Regions from separate parts of the Methylobacterium aquaticum genome, predicted to be linked through region 1. Evidence: predicted binding sites of a transcription regulator. Region 1 holds the regulator's gene; each other region holds the start of a gene.
The links. The regulator PhoB, encoded in region 1, activates phosphate uptake and scavenging genes when phosphate is short. The targets are predictions, from matches to a motif close to TGTCATNNANCTGTCAT.
Positions count from the first base shown of each region.

Region 1 (6,317 bases):
ACCTACGGCCCGGCGGTGGTGAACGAGTGGCATGCCGACTGGAACGCCCTGGGCAAGGACGAGCAGGCCGCGCGCAAGGCGCGCCAGGGCGTACGCTACCCGCCGCTCGAGGCCCTCGACGTGCTCGATCCGGAGACGATGCAGCCGGTGCCCGCCGACGGCGAGACGCTCGGCGAGGTGATGTTCCGCGGCAACGTGGTGATGCGCGGCTACCTCAAGAACCCGGCGGCCACCGAGGCCGCGTTCAAGGGCGGCTGGTTCCATTCGGGCGATCTCGGGGTGAAGCACCCGGACGGCTACATCCAGCTCAAGGATCGCTCGAAGGACATCATCATCTCAGGGGGCGAGAACATCTCGTCGATCGAGGTCGAGGAGGCCCTGTTCAAGCACCCGGCGGTGGCCGCCGCCGCCGTGGTCGCCAAGCCCGACGAGAAATGGGGCGAGACGCCGTGCGCCTTCGTCGAATTGAAGGGTTCCGAGATGGTCTCGGCCGAGGAGCTGATCGGCTGGTGCCGCCAGTCGCTCGCCGGCTTCAAGGTGCCCAGGCACGTGGTCTTCACCGAACTGCCGAAGACCTCCACCGGCAAGGTGCAGAAATTCGTCCTGCGGGAGATGGCGAAGGCGTTGTGAGCGCTTGATCGGTTGGCTTTTCCGCAGGCCTCAAACCCACAGGGTCATTCCGGGGCCGCGACAGCGGAGCCCGTAATCCAGAAACTCGGATGGTGAAGGATAAGGCGGAACGCGACCCGCCATTGTCTGAGAGCCTGTTTGACTTGCGAAATTCGGCTGTAACGACCTTTTCCATCCCTCTCGCGACCTCATCCTGAGGTGCGACTGAAAGGAGCCTCGAAGGAGGGCTCCAGATGTCCTCGCGATCCCTGGAGCCCTCCTTCGAGGTCAGTCGATTTCAATCGACTGACACCTCAGGATGAGGTTGTGTGTGGGAGTAAATGCTTGAGTCAATCAAACAGGCTCTGAACCATCCGCGGTTCTGGATTCCGGGCTCCGCTATCGCGGCCCCGGAATGACGCGGAGGGTTTGAAATCCGTGGAGACCAGTCAGTCACCTGAAGGCCCGTCACGGCTCCAGCGCGAACATCTCGTCGAACGAATATCCGGAACCCCGCACGGTGCGGATCGGGTCGCTGTCGCGGCCGCGGTTGATCGCCTTGCGCAGGCGGCCGATATGCACGTCGACGGTGCGCTCGTCGATGTAGACGTCGTGGCCCCAGACGCCGTCGAGCAGCTGCTCGCGGGAGAAGACCCGGCCGGGGCTCTGCATCAGGAATTCGAGCAGCTTGAACTCGGTCGGGCCGAGATGCAGCTCGCGGCCGTCGCGGCGGACGCGGTGGCTGACCCGGTCGAGCTCGATGTCGCCGGCGACGAGCAGGTCGGCGACGTGGGCGGGCTTGGCCCGCCGCAGCAGCGCCCGCACCCGGGCCAGCAGTTCCGGCACCGAGAACGGCTTGACGATGTAGTCGTCGGCGCCGGTGGCGAGCCCCCGCACCCTGTCGCCCTCCTCGCCCCGCGCCGTCAGCATGATGACCGGCAGCCGCTCGGTCTCGCGGCGGGCGCGGATGCGCCGGCACAATTCGATGCCGGACAGGCCCGGCATCATCCAGTCCAGGATGACGAGGTCGGGGATCTGCTCGCGCAGGCGGATATCCGCCTCGTCGCCCCGGGCGACGGCGTCGACCTCGAAGCCCTCGGCCTCGAGGTTGTAGCGCAGGAGGAGGGTGAGGGCCTCCTCGTCCTCGACGATCAGGATGCGGGTACTCATCGGGGCACTTCGGGGGGCACTTCAGGCGGGGCCGAAGGCGCCCGCCGGGCCTTGAGGGCCCGGACGGGCGTCGATCCTCAGGCCGCGGGCGGGGTGTCGAGGGTGGCGAAGCTCGAATGGTCGTTCTTCGGACGCTCGGTCGACAGGGTTTCGCCGGTGGCGAGGTAGTGGATGGTCTCGGCGATGTTGGTGGTGTGGTCGCCGATGCGCTCGACGTTCTTGGCGCAGAACAGGAGATGCGTGCAGAACGTGATGTTGCGCGGATCCTCCATCATGTAGGTCAGGAGCTCGCGGAACAGCGAGGTGTAGAGCGCGTCGATGCCGCCGTCCCGGGCCCAGACGTCGAGGGCCGCGACGGTGTCCTGGGTGGCGTAGGCGTCGAGCACGTCCTTGAGCTGGCCCTGGACCAGCTCGTTCATGTGCTCCACGCCGACGACGATCTTCTGGAGCTGGACCTGGTCGGCGATGGCGACGACGCGCTTGGCGACGTTCTTGGCCAGATCGCCGATGCGCTCGAGGTCGCCGGAGACGCGGATCGCCGAGATCGTCTCGCGCAGGTCGATCGCCATCGGCTGGCGGCGGGCGATGAGGAGGATGGCCTTCTCCTCGATCTCGCGCTGCAGCCCGTCGAGGCGCTGGTCGGTGGCGATCACCGCCTGGGCGAGGGCGGAATCGCGGCGCAGGAGCGCCTGGCCGGAATCGGCCACCATCTTCTCGGCGATGCCGCCCATCTCGGCGATGCTGCGCCGCAGGTTCTGCAGCTCCTGATCGTAGGAGGTGACGATGTGGCTCGACATGGGAGACTCCCCGCGGAAGAGGTGGGGCCTACGACGTGCGCCGGTCCGGCAGCCGGACCGACGCAATGACGACTTTGGACCTCAGCCGAACCGGCCGGTGATGTAGTCCTGGGTCTGGCGCTTCGACGGGTTCATGAACAGCCGGTTGGTTGGCCCGAACTCGACCAGCTCGCCGAGATACATGAAGGCGGTGAACTGCGAGATGCGCGCCGCCTGCTGCATGTTGTGGGTGACGATGGCGATGGTGAACTCGGAGCGCAGCTGCTCGATCAGTTCCTCGATGCGGCCGGTCGAGATCGGGTCGAGGGCCGAGGTCGGCTCGTCGAACAGGATCACCTCCGGGCGCTGCGCCACCGTGCGGGCGATGCACAGGCGCTGCTGCTGGCCGCCCGACAGGCCCATGCCGGACTGCTTGAGCTTGTCCTTCACCTCGTCCCACAGGGCGGCCCGGCGCAGGGCCTCCTCGACGCGGATGTCGAGATCGGCCTTGCCGAGGCGCTCGTAGAGCCGGATGCCGAACGCGATGTTGTCGTAGATCGACATCGGGAACGGGGTCGGCTTCTGGAACACCATGCCGACCCGGGCGCGCAGCTCGTTGAGGTCGATCGACGGGTCGAGGATGTTGCGGCCGTCGAGCAGGATCTCGCCTTCCGCGCGCTGCTCCGGGTACAGGCTGTAGATCCGGTTGAAGGTGCGCAGCAACGTCGACTTGCCGCAGCCCGACGGCCCGATCAGCGCCGTGACCTGGCGATCGAGGAAGTTGAGGTTGATGTTCTTCAGGCCGCGGAAGTCGCCGTAGTAGAAGTTCAGGTCCTTCACGGCGAGGCGGATCGCGGCGGATTCGTCGGCCTGGCTCTGGCCCACGACCGGCGCGGCGGTGGCGGTGGCGCTCATCGGTGTATCTCCGGGCAGGAGTATTTTCGAAGAAAATACGTCACAATCAGATGTGGGGAGCAGCACCCGGTCGCGGAGCGATCGGGTGCTGCCGACGTCCGGGTCAGCGCCCCTTCGGGCCGCTCAGGACGAGGCGGGCCACGATCGACAGGCCCAGGATGGTGACGGTGATGAGGAGCGCGCCGGCCCAGGCCAGCTGGCGCCAGTTCTCGTAAGGAGACAGGGCGAACTGGTAGATCATCACCGGCAGGTTCGCGACGCCGCCCATCAGGTTGGGGCTGAACCAGGAATTGTTGTTGAGCGCGGTGAAGAGCAGCGGCGCGGTCTCGCCGGCGATGCGGGCGAGCGCCAGCAGCACGCCGGTGACGATGCCCGATTGCGCCGCCCGCCAGGTGACGGAGCGGATCACGATGGAGAGCGGCGCGCCGAGTGCCGCGCCGGCCTCGCGCAGGGTGCCGGGCACCAGCCGCAGCATGTCCTCGGTGGTGCGCACGATCACCGGGGTGGCGATGATGGCGAGCGCCACGCCGCCGGCCCAGCCCGAATAGCCGCCCATCGGCCGCACCATCAGGGTGTAGACGAACAGGCCGATCAGGATCGAGGGCGCCGAGAGCAGGATGTCGTTGAGGAAGCGGATCAGGTTGGCGAGCGGCGAGCCGCGGCCGTACTCGGCGAGGTAGGTGCCGGCGAGCACGCCGATGGGGGTCGCCACGACGATGCCCAGCGCCGTCATCACTAGGCTGCCGAGGATCGCGTTGGCGATGCCGCCGCCCGCGGAGCCGGGGCCGGGGGTGACCTGGGTGAACAGGGCCGGCGAGAAGCCCTGCACGCCCTGGATGATGAGCATCAGGAGGATCGAGCCGAGCACGATCGCGCCGAGCGCCGTCGCCGCGGTGCAGGCGACGATCAGGAGCTTGTCGGCGGAGCGGCGGCCGGCGCGGACCCGGCCCCATTGCGGGGCGGTCGGGGCCGGCACCGCGGCGGGAGAGGCGTTCATCGGGGAGCGTCCTGCGGGTACGGGGTCAGGCCACCTTCGCGCGGCGCACCAGCAGCCGGGCGATGATGAGCACGATGAAGGTGACGACGAACAGGATGCAGCCGAGCGCCATCAGCGAGCTGAGCTGCAGGCCGTCGGCCTCGTTGAACTCGTTGGCGATGCGCGAGGCGATGGTCGAGCCCGGATCGAAGATCGAGGCCGACAGGCGGTTGGCGTTGCCGATCACGAAGGTGACCGCCATCGTCTCGCCGAGCGCCCGGCCCAGGCCCAGCATGATCGCGCCGATGATCGAGACCGAGGCCTGCGGGATCAGCACGTGGCGCACGACCTCCCAGGTGGTGCAGCCGATGCCGTAGGCGCTCTCGCGCAGCACGGTCGGGATCTGGTCGAGCATGTCGCGGGTGATCGAGGCGACAAAGGGCACGATCATGATCGCCAGGATGATGCCGGCGGTGAGCACGCCGACGCCGGACGGCACCTGGGCGTAGAACAGGGTGCCGACGATCGGCATGCCCTCGACCACGTTCGAGACCGGGATCTGCACGAAGCGCGCGAAGAGCGGCGCGAACACGAACAGGCCCCACATGCCGTAGATGATGCTCGGCACGGCGGCGAGCAGCTCGATCGTCATCGAGACCGGGCGGCGGGCCCAGCCGGGGCAGAGCTGCGTCAGGTAGATCGCGATGCCGAGCGAGATCGGCACGCCGATGAGGAGGGCGAGAAGGGCCGAGACCAGGGTCCCGATGACGGCGACCAGCGCACCGTACTGCTCGCGCCCGACGTTCCAGGCGCTCGAGGTCAGGAAGCCGAAGCCGAATTCCTGGAAGGCCGGCCCGGCGCCGTAGGCGATCGAGCCGAGGATGCCGGCGAGCACCGCCAGGACCAGCAGCGCCGAGACGAAGGCGGCGCTGCGGAAGATGCGGTCGCCCACGGGGCTCGGGGCGCGGCGGGCGACTGGGGGCCTTGCCGCCATTGCAACGTTCTCAGACAACGCGACCATCCGGGTTTCCCTTGGAGTGAGCGGCCTCTAGCGCGCTCGGCGGATCGAGGCGAGTCGGACGCGATCCTGCGGCCCTCGGGCGGCGGGATCTCGGCTTTCCTCAAGCGCCGCGCAGGCCCGCAGGCGGACCGGCGGAGGCGAGGAGGACGGGACCACCCCGCCCTCCTCGGGTTCAGGCGATCAGTTGCTCAGGACGGGCTTGCCGTCCTTGGTGATCGTCTTCCACTCGTCCTCGACCTGGGTGACGACCTTGGCGGGCAGCGGCACGTAGTCGAGGGCGGTCGCCATCTGGCCGCCGCTCTTGTAGGCCCAGCGGAAGAACTTCAGCACCTCGGCGGTGCGGGCCGCGTCGGCCGGGTTCTTGTGGACCAGGATGAAGGTCGCGGCGGTGATCGGCCAGGCCTTCGCGCCGGGCTGGTTGGTCAGCGAGATGCCGAAGCCCGGGGCGGACTTCCAGTCGGCGCCGGCGGCGGCGGCCTGGAACGACTCGTCGCCCGGCAGCGGATACTGGCCGTCCTTGTTCTGAATCAGGGCGACCGGCAGGTTGTTCTGCTTGGCGTAGGCGTACTCGACGTAGCCGATGGCGTTCGGAACCTGCTTGACGACGGCGGTGACGCCCTCGTTGCCCTTGCCGCCCTGGCCGGCCGGCCAGCTCACCGTGGTCGAGGCGCCGAGTTCCGACTTCCAGGCCGGCGACACGTCCGACAGGTAGGTGGTGAAGATGTTGGTCGTGCCGGAGGCGTCCGAGCGGTAGACCGGGGTGATCGGGGCGTCGGGGAGCTTCACGCCCTCGTTGAGCTTGGCGATCTTCGGGTCCGACCACTTGCGGATCTTGCCCTGGTAGATCTCG
Region 1 covers NZ_CP043627.1:1,515,378-1,521,694, forward strand. Annotated here, with positions in the region: gene F1D61_RS06675 (acyl-CoA synthetase) at 1-630, shown strand, start outside; gene phoB (phosphate regulon transcriptional regulator PhoB) at 1,078-1,779, opposite strand; gene phoU (phosphate signaling complex protein PhoU) at 1,857-2,576, opposite strand; gene pstB (phosphate ABC transporter ATP-binding protein PstB) at 2,658-3,470, opposite strand; gene pstA (phosphate ABC transporter permease PstA) at 3,574-4,467, opposite strand; gene pstC (phosphate ABC transporter permease subunit PstC) at 4,493-5,467, opposite strand; gene pstS (phosphate ABC transporter substrate-binding protein PstS) at 5,648-6,317, opposite strand, start outside.

Region 2 (6,317 bases), 3.2 Mb from region 1:
GTGCCGGCGATGTTGGTCGCGCCCGCGGTGTCGACGAAGAGCACGCTCTTGTAGACGATCGGCGTGGTGTTGCCGGAGCCGAGCCCGTTCGAATCGCGCGACAGAACCAGGAACTGGGTGTCGTTGAGCGCCAGCATCTCGCTCTGGGCGGCGGTGCGGTTGGGCGCCCCGCCATTGCCGCTCTGCTGGTAGGCCGGCAATTGCAGCACGTATTCGCGGCTCGGCGCACCCGGTGTCGGGGTGCCGGAGACGTCGTAGTAGAGGATGCGGGTATTGGTCCGCTGCTGCTGGTTTGCGCCCGAATCCTGGAGCGTCGCGCTCTGCAGGATAGCGACGAGGCCGCGCCCGTCCGGCGTCAGCGCCAGCGCCTCGAGGCCCTGGTTGTTGCGCCGGCCGGTATCGGGCGGGTTGAGCGAGTTGAAGTTGAGCTGGCCGTTCGTCACCGGCTGGAGCGCCGCCGGGATGCCGATCAGGCCCTGGAGCCGGCCGTCGCGGCTGAAATAGTAGATGTTCGGGCCGTACTCGTCGCTGACGTAGAACGAGCCGTCGAGGCGGCGCGCCAGGCCCTCGGCGTCGAGGCTGATGCGCCCGGCGCTCGGGCCGGCGGCGGCGGAGGGCAGCACGGCGCCGAGCTGGCGGGTGGTGCCGGCGCCCGGATCGAGGCCGCTGAACAGCTGGCCCCTGGCATCGGTGAGCACGATGCCGCCCTCCGGCGTCAGGGTGATCTGGCTTTGCGAGCCCGTCGCCTGCGGCAGGGCCGACGTGCCGGCATAGGGGGTGAAGCTCACGTTGAAGCGGTTGAGCCGGCCGGCATAGTCGCTGAACAGCCCGCCATCGGGGTTGTTGTAGCCGCGGTCGGGCAGCGTGTAGAGCGTGCCCGAATAGGTGTCGCCGCTGCGCCGCCAGGTCGAGAGATCGACGGCGAGCGAGGAGAACGAGCCGAGGGAATCGCCGCGGAAGTCCCGGGTGGTGGCCGGCAGCCGCCCCACGCCCTGGAGGCCCTGGTTGACGACCGTCGCGCCGCCGACCTCCACCGAGACCGGCCCGTCGACGGGCTGGAGGTTGGGCACCCGGACCGACTGGGCCTGCGCGAGCCCCGCGCCGGCGATGAGGCCGCCGGCCGCGAGCGCGGTGCGGATGGAAAGAACGGTCACGATTCGCCCCCGGGCTGACTTTGCGGCAGGGATGGGGCGGATCGGTGACAGTCGCATGACGGTGTGTGGCCCATCCGCACCGAATGGAACCCGATGCGGCGCGCGGACCTCAGGTGTGTCGACCCTACGGCTGACCCGATGTCGAACGCATTTTCACAGGAACCACCCTGCACAGCTTGAAAGCCCAGTCGATGACCACCACCTCAGGTAAGGCGGCATCAACTCTAGGAGATTCACATGCCTAATAAGAAGCCTGGCACCAACACCGGAAATGACGGAGGAATTTTTCGTGAGGTCGGCCCTCGCGGTGGTGAACGTAATAATTTTGCAACAGTCCCCGACAACAAGAGATTACCCCCGACCACGACCCCAGGAGGACAGTGGAAACAAGTAAAGAGGACTCCAGATAGCGATAGATGATTATTAATAGATAAATATTAATCAATAAGGATAGATTATATACTAAAAAACTGGCATTACCGGTCTATATGCTCCTCTTAAGACCCCGTGCCCGAGCTATCCCTTGCGGCACGCGGGTCACATCTGCGTAGAGCATCGTGGCGTCACTCGGCGCACCATGGCATGAGCGCAACGACGCAGCCGAAGCTACGTGGGAAGCGCGAAAGGCGATGGGGCAGTGAGCTACCTGGTGGTCTTTCTCGGGGCCGGCCTCGGCGGGGCCCTGCGCCACGGCGTCAATCTCTGGGCCGCGCGGGCGGGCAGCGGCTTCCCGTTCGGCACGATGGTGATCAACATCCTCGGCTCGATCATGATGGGCGTGCTCACCGGCTGGTTCGCCGCCCGGGGCGGGGGGCCGCAGGGCTTGCGGCTCTTCCTCACCACCGGCGTGCTCGGCGGCTTCACCACCTTCTCGACCTTCTCGCTCGAGGCCTTCCTGCTCTGGGAGCGCGGCGCGCACGCGGCGGCTCTCGCCTATGTGGGAGGGTCGGTGGCGGCCGGCCTCGTCGGCGTCGGCGTGAGCCTCCTGGTGCTGCGCCAGCTCGCGTGAGGCGGGTGCCGGACGCACCTCGCGCGCGTCGACCCGGTTGACAAGCGGGGGGATCGGGGGCGGAGTCCGCCTCACGATGAGCGACACCGCCCCCCGCCCAGAGGCCGAGAAGCCCCGCATCGCCATCACCTACTGCACCCAGTGCAACTGGCTGCTGCGGGCCGGCTGGATGGCGCAGGAGCTGCTCTCGACCTTCCGCGACGCCCTCGGCGAGGTGGCGCTGATCCCGGGCACCGGCGGCACCTTCGCGATCACCTGCGGCGACGCCCTGATCTGGGAGCGCAAGCGCGACGGGGGATTTCCCGACATCAAGACCCTCAAGCAGCGGGTGCGCGACCGGATCGAGCCCGGCCGCGACCTCGGCCACGTCGACAGGGCCTGACGCCTTGACCATGCCGCGCCGCCGGCGCGCCGCCAGGACGGAGCGCCGGGACAGAGCCATGAGGAGTGCGCCATGATCCGCCGCCGGCTGAACGCCCTGCGGCGGGACGGGCTGTCGACGCAGGTCTACCTCGTCGCCCTGGCGATCGCGCTGATCGGCCCCGGCCTGATCTTCACCGCCGTGCTGCTCGGCCGCTACGCCGCCCTGGAGCGGGTGCGCTTCGAGCAGGATGCCCGCGAGAGCGTGCGCGGCATCGCGCTCAGCATCGACCGGGACATGGCCGGGCTGGTCTCGGTGCTCCAGACCCTGGCGGCCTCGCCGCGCCTGCGCCAGGAGGGTTTCGGGCATCACGGGCTCGCCGGCTTCGAGATCCAGGCCCAGGCGGTGACCGAGGCGACGGGCTTCCGCCTGTCGCTGCGCCGGCCGGACGGCACCCAGCTCGTCAACACCGCCCTGCCCCACGGCGCGCCGCTGCCGCAGGACCCGCATCCCGAGGATGCCGCCGCCCTGGCGACGCGAAAGCCCGTGATCGGCGACGTCCGGGCCGGGGCGCCCGGCCGGGCGCCGACCTACGACGTGGCGGTGCCGGTGATGGTCGCGGGCGTGCCGGCCTACGTGCTCAGCCTCACGGTGCCGGTGGCGCGGCTGCACCAGATCCTGGTCCAGGACCTCGCGCCGGGCTGGACCACCGCGATCATCGACCGCCGGGGCCTGCTGCTCGCCCGCTCGGAGGACCATGCCACCCTCGCCGGCCAGCCGATGCAGGCGTCCTTGCGCGGCTCCCCGACCGGCGCCGCCGGCATCTGGGAGGGGACCGACCGCCGCAAGCGGCCGGTCCTCTACGTCGAGACCACCGCGACCGCCTCGGGCTGGACCGTCGGCGCCAGCATCCCCAGGCAGCAGGTCGAGGCGCCGTTGCATCACTGGATCCTGGCCTTCGGCGGGTTCGGGCTCCTGGCGCTGGCGGTGTCGTCGATCCTGGCGGTGAAGCTGTGGGCGCGGGTCGCCGAGCCGTTGCGCCACCTCGCCCAGGCCGGCGGCGCGCTCGCCGTCGGCCAGCCGGTGCCCCGGGTCTCGACGCCGATCCGCGAGATCCGCCAGCTCGCCGACGTCCTGGCCGACGCCTCGCAGAGCCTGCGCCGGCGCATCGCCGAGCGCGACCAGGCGCTCGAGCAGCAGAGCCGCAGCCTCGCCGCCCTGCGCGAGAGCGAGGCGCGCTTCCGCCACATGGCCGATTCCGCCCCGGCCCTGATCTGGATGACCGACGAGGCCGGCGAGATCGTGTTCGCCAACCTCCATTACGATTACCTGTTCGGCCGCTCGACCGAGACGCTGGCCGGGGGGCGCTGGCGCGAGGTCGTCCACCCGGACGACCTGCCCGGCTTCGCGGCGGCGTTCGAGGACGCCTTTTCGGCACGCAGGCCTTTCCGCCACGCGATGCGGGTGATCGACCGGCACGGGGCGACGCGCTGGATCCTGTGCGAGGGGGTCGCCCGCCTCGACGATCACGGCCGCTTCCTCGGCTATACCGGCTGCAACGTCGACATCACCGAGGCCAAGGACGCGGAGACGGCGCTCCGCGAGGGCGAGGAGCGCCTGCGGCTGGCGCTCGCCGCCGGCCGGCTCGGCACCTGGGAGATCGATCTCGCCTCCGGGCAGCACCGCCTCTCGGCCCGCTCGTCCGAGATGTTCGGGGCGGCCCCGCTCTCGCACGAGGCCTGGACACGCACCGTTCATCCGGAGGACCGGGCCCGGATCGAGGCGGCGCTCGATGCCCTGCTGGCCGGGGAAGCCGAGTACCGCACCGAGTTCCGGATCCGGCCGGACGAATCCCAGCTGCGCTGGGTCAGCGCCCAGGCGATCGTGCAGCGCGATGCCGGCGGGCGGGCGCGCCGGGTGATCGGCATCCACCAGGAGGTGACCGAGCGCAAGCGGGCCGAGGAGCACCTGCGCCTCCTGGTCCACGAGCTGAACCACCGGGTGAAGAACACGCTCGCCACGGTGCAGTCGATCGCGATGCAGAGCCTGCGCGGCCTCGACGGGCCGGTGGGCGCGAGCGCCAAGACGGCCTTCGAGGCGCGGCTGATCGCGCTCGCCCGCGTCCACGACGTGCTCACCCGCGAGAGCTGGGAGGGGGCGGAGCTGGCCGAGGTGGTCAAGGACGCGCTCGCCCCCCTCGACGGGCCGGGCGGGCGCTTCGTGGTCGGCGGCCCCGGCCTGCGCCTGCCGCCCCGCACCGCCCTGTCGATCGCCATGGCGCTGCACGAGCTCGCCACCAACGCGGTCAAGTACGGCGCCCTGTCGGTGCCGGCGGGCCAGGTCGCCCTGTCGTGGAGCGTCGCGGAGGGGCGGCTGACCTTGCGCTGGCAGGAACGCGGCGGGCCGCCTGTCGTCCCCCCGACCCGCACCGGCTTCGGCTCGCGCCTGATCGAGCGCAGCCTCGCCCGCGAGCTCGACGGCAGCGTGAGCCTGTGCTTCCCGCGCGAGGGCGTGGTCTGCACCATCGTGGCGCCGTTGGGCGAACCCGGCGCGGCGCGGCCGGACTCGCGGGAGGACACCGCGCCGGCCCGGCGCCGGGCGGCGGGGCAATCGTAGCCGGAGCCGGAAGTAGGCCGCCCGGTCGATGGCCGCCGGCGACAAGTCTCCCATATCCCTGGGGAAAGCCGAGGGCCCGTCCCGCGCCCGGCGCCGGACCGACCGATGACCTCAGCCCCGACGCCCGTTCCCGCACCCCGCCGGCCGCTCCGCGCCCGGCTCGGCCCCGTGCGCAGCCGGGCCGGGCTGACCACCGCGGGCGCCGCCCTGCTGCTGTTGGTGGGCGCCGCCAACGGATTGCTGCTGGCCTGGCAGAGCACCGTCCAGCACCGCATCACCCACACCCTGTCGGTCGACCGGACCCTGATGCAGGTGCTGGCCGACCTCCTCGACAGCGAGACCGGGCAGCGCGGCTACCTGCTGACCGGCGATCCCTCGTTCCTGGTGCCCTACACCGCCGGGCAGACCCGGATCGCCGCGGAGCTGCCGGTGCTCGATGCCGAGCTGCGCGGCTCCCCGAGCCAGGCCGCCCGCCTCGACGCGTTGCGCCCCGCCATCGCCCGCAAGTTCGCCGAGCTCGACCGCACGCTCGCCCTCGACCGCGACGGCGACCGCGACGGGGCGCTGGCCCTGGTGCGGGCCGGCGAGGGCAAGGCCGAGATGGACGACATCCGCCGGATCATCGAGGGGATGCGGGCCCAGGAGGACGAGCTGCTGCTGGGCTACCAGCGGCACGCCCACGGGATCGAGGCGATGGTGGGGATCGGCAGCGTCGTGTCGGTCGGCATCATGGCGTTGCTCGCGGTGCTGGCCCTGCGCGAGGCGGGGCGGCGGGCGGCCCTGTCGCGCTTCCTGCCGGCCGAGCTGGCGCCGCTCCTGGAGCGCGGCGGCAGCATGGAGCAGGGCGGCGGCCTGCGGCTCGGCGAGCGGCGCCACGCGGCCATCGCCTTCGTGGACATGCGCGGCTCCACCACCATCGCCGAGCGGGCCGACCCCGAGACGGTGGCGATCCTGGTCACGGGGTTCCGCCGCTGCGTCGCCCAGGCCGCCCGGGAGACCGGGGGCGTGATCGACAAGTTCATGGGCGACGGCGCGCTCGTGGTGTTCGGCGTGCCCGAGGCGGATGCGGAGGCCGCCGCGCAGGCGCTGTCCTTCGCGGAGCGGCTGGAGGACGGGGTGGCCGCGTGGAACGCCGAATCGGGCGAAACCCCGGTGCGGATCGGCATCGGGGTGCATT
Region 2 covers NZ_CP043627.1:5,323,104-5,329,420, reverse strand. Annotated here, with positions in the region: gene F1D61_RS24305 (esterase-like activity of phytase family protein) at 1-1,154, opposite strand, end outside; gene crcB (fluoride efflux transporter CrcB) at 1,792-2,163, shown strand; gene F1D61_RS24295 (SelT/SelW/SelH family protein) at 2,240-2,545, shown strand; gene F1D61_RS24290 (sensor histidine kinase) at 2,618-5,140, shown strand; gene F1D61_RS24285 (adenylate/guanylate cyclase domain-containing protein) at 5,246-6,317, shown strand, end outside.
Region 2: a site for PhoB is predicted at 1,199-1,215, ahead of F1D61_RS24305 (esterase-like activity of phytase family protein). Genes of this name have one in related genera too.

Region 3 (6,317 bases), 810 kb from region 1:
GGCATCGACGCCTCCTGCACCCCGGCCCAGACCCGGGCGCAGGTGCTCGAGATCGCCCGCAACACCTCGGCTCTGGTGGGTGCCGGCGAGATCACCGAGGACGACGTGGTCATCAAGGAGGACTACGCCTACCCGGTCTACGGCGTGCCCTCGAAGGAGACGGTCGAGGCGATCCGCCTCGCGGCCCGGCTCGAGGCGATGATCACAGACCCGGTCTACGAGGGCAAGTCGATGCAGGGCATGATCGACCTCGTCCAGAAGGGCTTCTTCCCCAAGGGCTCGAAGGTGCTCTACGCGCATCTCGGCGGCGCGCCGGCGCTGAACGGCTACAGCTATACGTTCCGTAACGGCTGAGGCGGGCGGGGCGCGCTCGGCGGCTGATGCTCGCCCCGAGCGCACCGACGGATGTGCCACCCTCCGTGTCATCCCGGGGCCGCGCAGCGGAACCCGGGATCCATAACCGCCGACGATGCAGGATGAAGCGGTACGCAGACCGCCTCGTTCTTCCACGTCAGCGTTTATGGATCCCGGGTTCTCGGCTTTGCCGAGCCCCGGGATGACACTGAGAATGTCAGATCCGATCGCGAGAAACCATCCATGCGAAAAGAAGAAGCCCGGCCGCTCGTCACGGACCGGGCTTCTTCATCTTCGATACTCAATAACCGTCACTTGTCGGTGCACAACCCCGCCTCCGACAACCGCCGATGGTGCCGCGGGTCGCAATCGGTGGCGAGGAACGAGGCCCATTCGGCCTTGGTGCCGTAGAAGGCGTTGCGGTCGACGTCGCCGCGCACCCCCGGCACCCGGCCGGTCGAGGTGAACTGCCACAGCATCCAGTCGCGGTTGGCGTAGCGCTGCTCCGGCTCGGCCGCGGTGGAGCGGACCCAATGCGGGTAATCCGGCAGCTCGCCCTCCAGCACGTCCTTGTGGAAGGTGATGTCGGTGTAGATGATCGGCCGCTTGCCGGTATAGATCTCCATCTCCCGCAGCATGTACTCGGTCATGGCGAGCGCCTGGGCCTTGGGCAGCTTCTTCGGGCAGAGCTGCGAATGGCCGTTCCACTCGACGTCGAGGACCGGGGGGAGGGCGGTGGGGTCGTTGGGAACGTTGCGCTTGAACCAGTCCATCTGGTCCTTGGCCGAGCGGCACCAGAACACGAAATGGTAGGCGCCGCGCGGCACGCCGGCCCGGCCGGCGCCGTCCCAGTTCTCGCGGAATCGATCGTCGACGTGGTCGCCGCCCTCGGTCGCCTTGATGTAGGCGAACTGGGTGCCGGCGCCCTTCACCGACATCCAGTCGATCGGGCCCTGCCACTTCGAGACGTCGATGCCCTGGATCGGGTGCAGCTTCGCCTTGGCGACGCCCGGATGGGGCTTCACGTCGCCCTTGGTCGGGTAGAAATCGGCGCCGCCGCCGGCACAGGCCGCGAGCGCGGCGAGGCTCGCCGCCGCCAGGGCGCGCTTGCCCCACCGAAGGCCGCGCGACACGGCGGAGGACCACGGGGCGGAGAGGATCGTCGACTCCATCGGCATCGGGGCGCGGCCTGACTTCACGCGGAACACTATGGCTATTCGATGCGACGGGGCCGGTTAATGGGACCTTGACGGGATCGCGACGGAATTCCGAAACGCGTGGCGGATAAGCCACGTAAGGCCTCCCGGCGGCTCGCCCGCGCCTCCCCCATCGGGCATAAGCCCCCGCCAGATCTCATCTTTGCCGGGACGGGCCATGGCCAAGGTTCTGTTTACCATCGGGTACGAAGGCGCGGATACCGAGCGCTTCACCGCTGCCTTGCGCGCGGCCGGGGTGGCGAGACTCGCCGATGTGCGGGCTGTGGCGGCTTCGCGCAAGCGCGGCTTCTCGAAGACCGCGCTCGCCGCTGGCCTGACCGAAGCGGGCATCGGCTACACGCATCTGCGCACCTTAGGCACGCCGAAGGCCGGCCGCGAGGCGGCCCGCGCCCATGATGCCGGGCTGATGCGCCGGATCTACTGCGAGGAGGTGCTGGAAACCGGCACAGGCCAGGCCGCCCTCGACGAATTGACGGCTCTGGCCGAGGCCGGGCCGACCTGCCTGCTCTGCTTCGAGCGCGACCCCGAACGCTGCCACCGGCGGATCCTGAGCGAGCGGCTGGCGGGGAGGGGGTTCGCGGTGGTGGATCTGTTCGCGTGAGGTGCGGGAGAGCGGCCGCATTCCCGCGCCGGGACGATGAATCCGTGTTTGCTCGCCGAATCGGCCTGAACCGCCTCGCTACCGCGCACCGTCATGTGGTCGAGGGATTTCAGGCTCCTCTTCCCAGCCGATCGCCGGACGTGATGGCAGGAGCCGTCGATCGTGCTAACCTCGACGCATGAGCAAAGCACGCGCCGGCAAAGTGAAGAAGCTGTCTGGAGGACTCGTCCTCGGGCTCGGCGCGTTCGAGAAGATCAGCGCCATCGAAGGAATCCGGCTCACCGACGAGATGAAGCGCGACCTTCACGCATTCGAGCAGCGCAGCATGAGCTCCGAGGAGCGCACGCGCTTCATCACGGAAAAGTACGGACGGAAACTGGCTTGACGACTTCATGTACGAGTCCATTTCCGACCCGTACTGCTATCCAAATTCGACTGTTCTCAAAAATATACCCGGCCTGATCACACACGCCGAACTCGATCGGTTCGAGGCGATCGCAACGGCACGCCGTTTTCAAGAAGCGATGCCGGGAGGACGCTGGAGCGTTCGACATTATCGCGCCGTTCACCACCACATCTTCCAGGACGTCTATCCGTGGGCGGGACGGCTGCGCACGGTCCGCATCTCCAAGGGCGACAGCGTCTTCTGCTACCCGGAGCGTCTCGCTATCGAACTACGACGCGTGTTCGAGAATCTCCGGCGGAGCGGAGTCCTTCGCCGACGGGATAGGGCCGGTTTCGCAGCCGGCGCGGCACATTTCCTTGCCGAGCTGAACGCCATCAACGCCTTCCGGGACGGCAACGGCCGTGCGCAGCTCGCCTTCGTCGCCCTGCTCGCGGCTCAAGCCGGACATCCACTCGATCTCGGGCGGCTTGATCCGGCCGCGTTCCTGTCAGCCATGATCGCCAGCTTCCACGGCAACGAAGAGCCGCTGGCGACGCATCTCATGGCGCTCATCGTATAGCGGGATCGGCGCATCACGGTTCACGGCGAGACGGGCCACGGATGCGTGTAGCCAGTGCCAGCGGCTTCAGCCCTCGCCCACCCGCGGCATGGGCGTTTCGCCCGGCAACGCCCGCAGCAACCCGAGCCGCCGCCCGCGCCGGGCCGGTGCCCCCTCCGCGTGGGCCCGCTCGATATTGCCGTAGAACTGGTCGGCGCTCGCCTCCCAGGTGTAGCGCAGCGCCTCCGCGCGGCAGGCCTCGCGCGGGATCGCGAGGGCCGCGCGAGCCGCCGCACCGAGATCGTGGTCGAGAACCCCGACTGCCGTGCCGCCGATCACGTCGAGCGGGCCGGTGACCGGATAGGCCGCCACCGGCAGCCCGCTCGCCAGGGCCTCCAGGAGCACGATGCCGAAGGTGTCGGTCAGGCTCGGGAAGACGAAGACGTCGGAGGCCGCATAGACGCGGGCCAGGGCCTCGCCGGTGAGCGTGCCGAGGAAGCGCGCCGCGGGAGCGATCCCGGCGAGCCGCGCCCGGTCCGGCCCGTCGCCGACGACGAGCTTGGTGCCGGGGAGGTCGAGGCGCAGGAAGGCCTCGACGTTCTTCTCCACCGCGAGCCGCCCGACGAACAGGAAGAACGGGCGGGGCAGGCCCGACAGTGCCTCCGGCAGTAATTCACCGTCGCGGGGGCGAAACAGCTCGGTATCGACGCCGCGGGTCCAGCGCATGAGCCGGGTGAAGCCGCGCCCGGTCAGATCACGCTCCAGGGACGGCGTGCTCACCATCGTGCCGCTCGCCGCACCGTGGAAGCGGCGCAGGCACGCATAGCTCCAGCGTTCCGGCACCGGCAGGCGGGCAGCGAGGTATTCGGGGAAGCGGGTGTGGTAGCTCGTGGTGAAGGGCCGCCCCTGCGCCAGGCAGACCCGGCGGGTGGCGAGCCCGATCGGCCCCTCGGTGGCGATGTGGACGTGGGTCGGCGCGAGAGCTGGGAACCGGGCGGCGACGCCGCGGGCGGTGACGAGCGAGAGCCGGATCTCGGAATAGCCCGGCAAGGGCACGCTGGCGAAGTCCAGCGGCGTCAGCATCACCGGGTCGTGGCCGCGCCGGCGCCCCGCCGCCATCATGTGCTCGAGGGAGCGGACGACCCCGTTGACCTGGGGATGCCAGGCATCGGTCGCGACGAGGAGCCTCACGCGACCGCCCGGGTGCCGGCGACGGAAGGGGCGGGCAAGGGCGCGCGGGCGGCGGACGCCAGTTCCTCGACCGGGGTGCCGCGGGAGGTGAGGGGCTGCCCCGCCTCGGCATGGGCCCGCTTCCACTCGGCGAAGCGGATCACCTCCATCGTGCCGTCGTAATGCTCGACCACCGCGGTGCAGGATTCGACCCAGTCGCCGGTATTGAGGTAGTGCAGACCGTCGACCATGCGGCTCGCCGCGTGGTGGATATGGCCGCAGATCACCCCGTCGGCCTCGGCCCGGCGGGCCTCGGCGATCAGGAACTCCTCGAAGCGGCCGATGAAGTTGACGGCGTTCTTGACCTTGAGCTTGGCCCAGGCCGAGAGCGACCAGTAGGTCAGGCCGAGGCGCCGGCGCACCCAGTTGAGATGGGTGTTGACGAAGAGCGCCGCCGTGTAGGCGCCGTCGCCGAGCAGGGCCAGCCAGCGGGCGTGGCGGACCACGAGGTCGAACTGGTCGCCGTGGATGACGAGGTAGCGCTTGCCGTCCGCCGCCTCGTGCAGCACCTGATCCTGGATCTCGATGCCGCCGAAATGCATGTCGAGGAAGTCGCGCAGGAACTCGTCGTGGTTGCCCGGCACGTAGACGAGGCGAGACCCCTTGCGCACCTTCCGCAAGAGCTTCTGCACCACGTCGTTGTGCGATTGCGGCCAGTACCAGCCCGAGCGCAGCTTCCAGCCGTCGACGATGTCGCCGACGAGGTAGATTTCGTCGGCATCGACCTCGCGCAGGAAGTCGAGCAGCAAATCGGCCTGGCAGCCCTTCGTCCCCAGATGGAGATCCGAGAGGAACAGGGTTCGCACGCGAAGCGCGTCGGCGTCCTCGGCCACGTGCATTCTCCTTGGCGGCGTCTCGCGCCAGCCAAACCCTATTCGCGTATCACTTTGATGACGCGGGGACGGAGCCGGACACCACCGCCGGGGGCGGCAAGCCGGAATCCATTGGCGAAGGCTTAACATCCACCATGCGGATCGCGCAGGTCAGACGCCCGAGCAAACCTCTATCTCGGCCGTGCCGATCCGTGGTTCTGACAGGACGCCCCGCCGCGCCTCGCGGCCGGCCTCTCCCCCGCTTCTCCGCAAGAAAAGCACCACGCCCATGGCAGCCCCCCTCGTCGTCCCCGGCCGGTCGGTCACCGGATCTGGCGCGTCGGGCCGCGCGGCCGCGCGACCCTATCTGGGGATCGGGCTGAAGGTTCTCTCGGCGCTCGCCTTCACGCTGATGTCCGCCGGGGTGAAGGTCCTGGCCGACCGGTTCCCGACCGGCGAGATCGTGTTCTTCCGCTGCTTCATCGCCATCGCGCCGCTGCTGCTGTGGCTGCGCTGGCAGGGCGGGGTGATCGACGCCGTGCGCACGCAGAACCTCAAGGGCCACGTGCTGCGCAGCATCATCGGGGCCTGCGGGATGTTCGCGGGCTTCGCCGGCCTCTCCTACCTGCCGCTCTCCGACGCGGTGGCGATCGGCTACGCCTCGCCGATCCTCGTCGTGGTGCTGGCGGCCGTGGTGCTGCGCGAGCGGGTCCAGGCCTATCGCTGGGCCGGCGTCTCGGTCGGCTTCCTCGGGGTGCTGATCACGCTCGCCCCCCATCTCGAGTTCGGCGGATCGAATGGCGGCGGCGCCGCCGGCGCCCTGTTCGCGATCCTGGCCGCGGCCTGCTCGGCGGCGGCCACCATCCAGGTGCGCAAGCTCACCGGCACCGAGCGCACCGGCGCCATCGTGCTGTACTTCTTCCTGTTCACCTCGCTGCTCGGCCTCTCGACCCTGGCTCTCGGCTGGAAGATGCCGGGCTGGTCGGATCTCGCCCTGTTCGTGGTCGTCGGCGTGCTCGGCGGCATCGGCCAGATCCTGCTCACCGAGAGCTACCGCCACGGCGACGCCTCGCTGGTCGCGCCGTTCGAGTACACCACCATGCTGTGGTCGGTGCTGATCGGCTGGTTCGTGTTCGGCCAGCTTCCCACGGCCGCGATC
Region 3 covers NZ_CP043627.1:2,328,425-2,334,741, forward strand. Annotated here, with positions in the region: gene F1D61_RS10435 (1-aminocyclopropane-1-carboxylate deaminase) at 1-354, shown strand, start outside; gene F1D61_RS10440 (glycoside hydrolase family 25 protein) at 666-1,526, opposite strand; gene F1D61_RS10445 (DUF488 domain-containing protein) at 1,729-2,172, shown strand; gene F1D61_RS10450 (hypothetical protein) at 2,351-2,557, shown strand; gene F1D61_RS10455 (Fic/DOC family protein) at 2,565-3,137, shown strand; gene F1D61_RS10460 (glycosyltransferase family 4 protein) at 3,204-4,307, opposite strand; gene F1D61_RS10465 (UDP-2,3-diacylglucosamine diphosphatase) at 4,304-5,179, opposite strand; gene F1D61_RS10470 (DMT family transporter) at 5,448-6,317, shown strand, end outside.
Region 3: a site for PhoB is predicted at 5,226-5,242, ahead of F1D61_RS10465 (UDP-2,3-diacylglucosamine diphosphatase). Genes of this name have one in related genera too.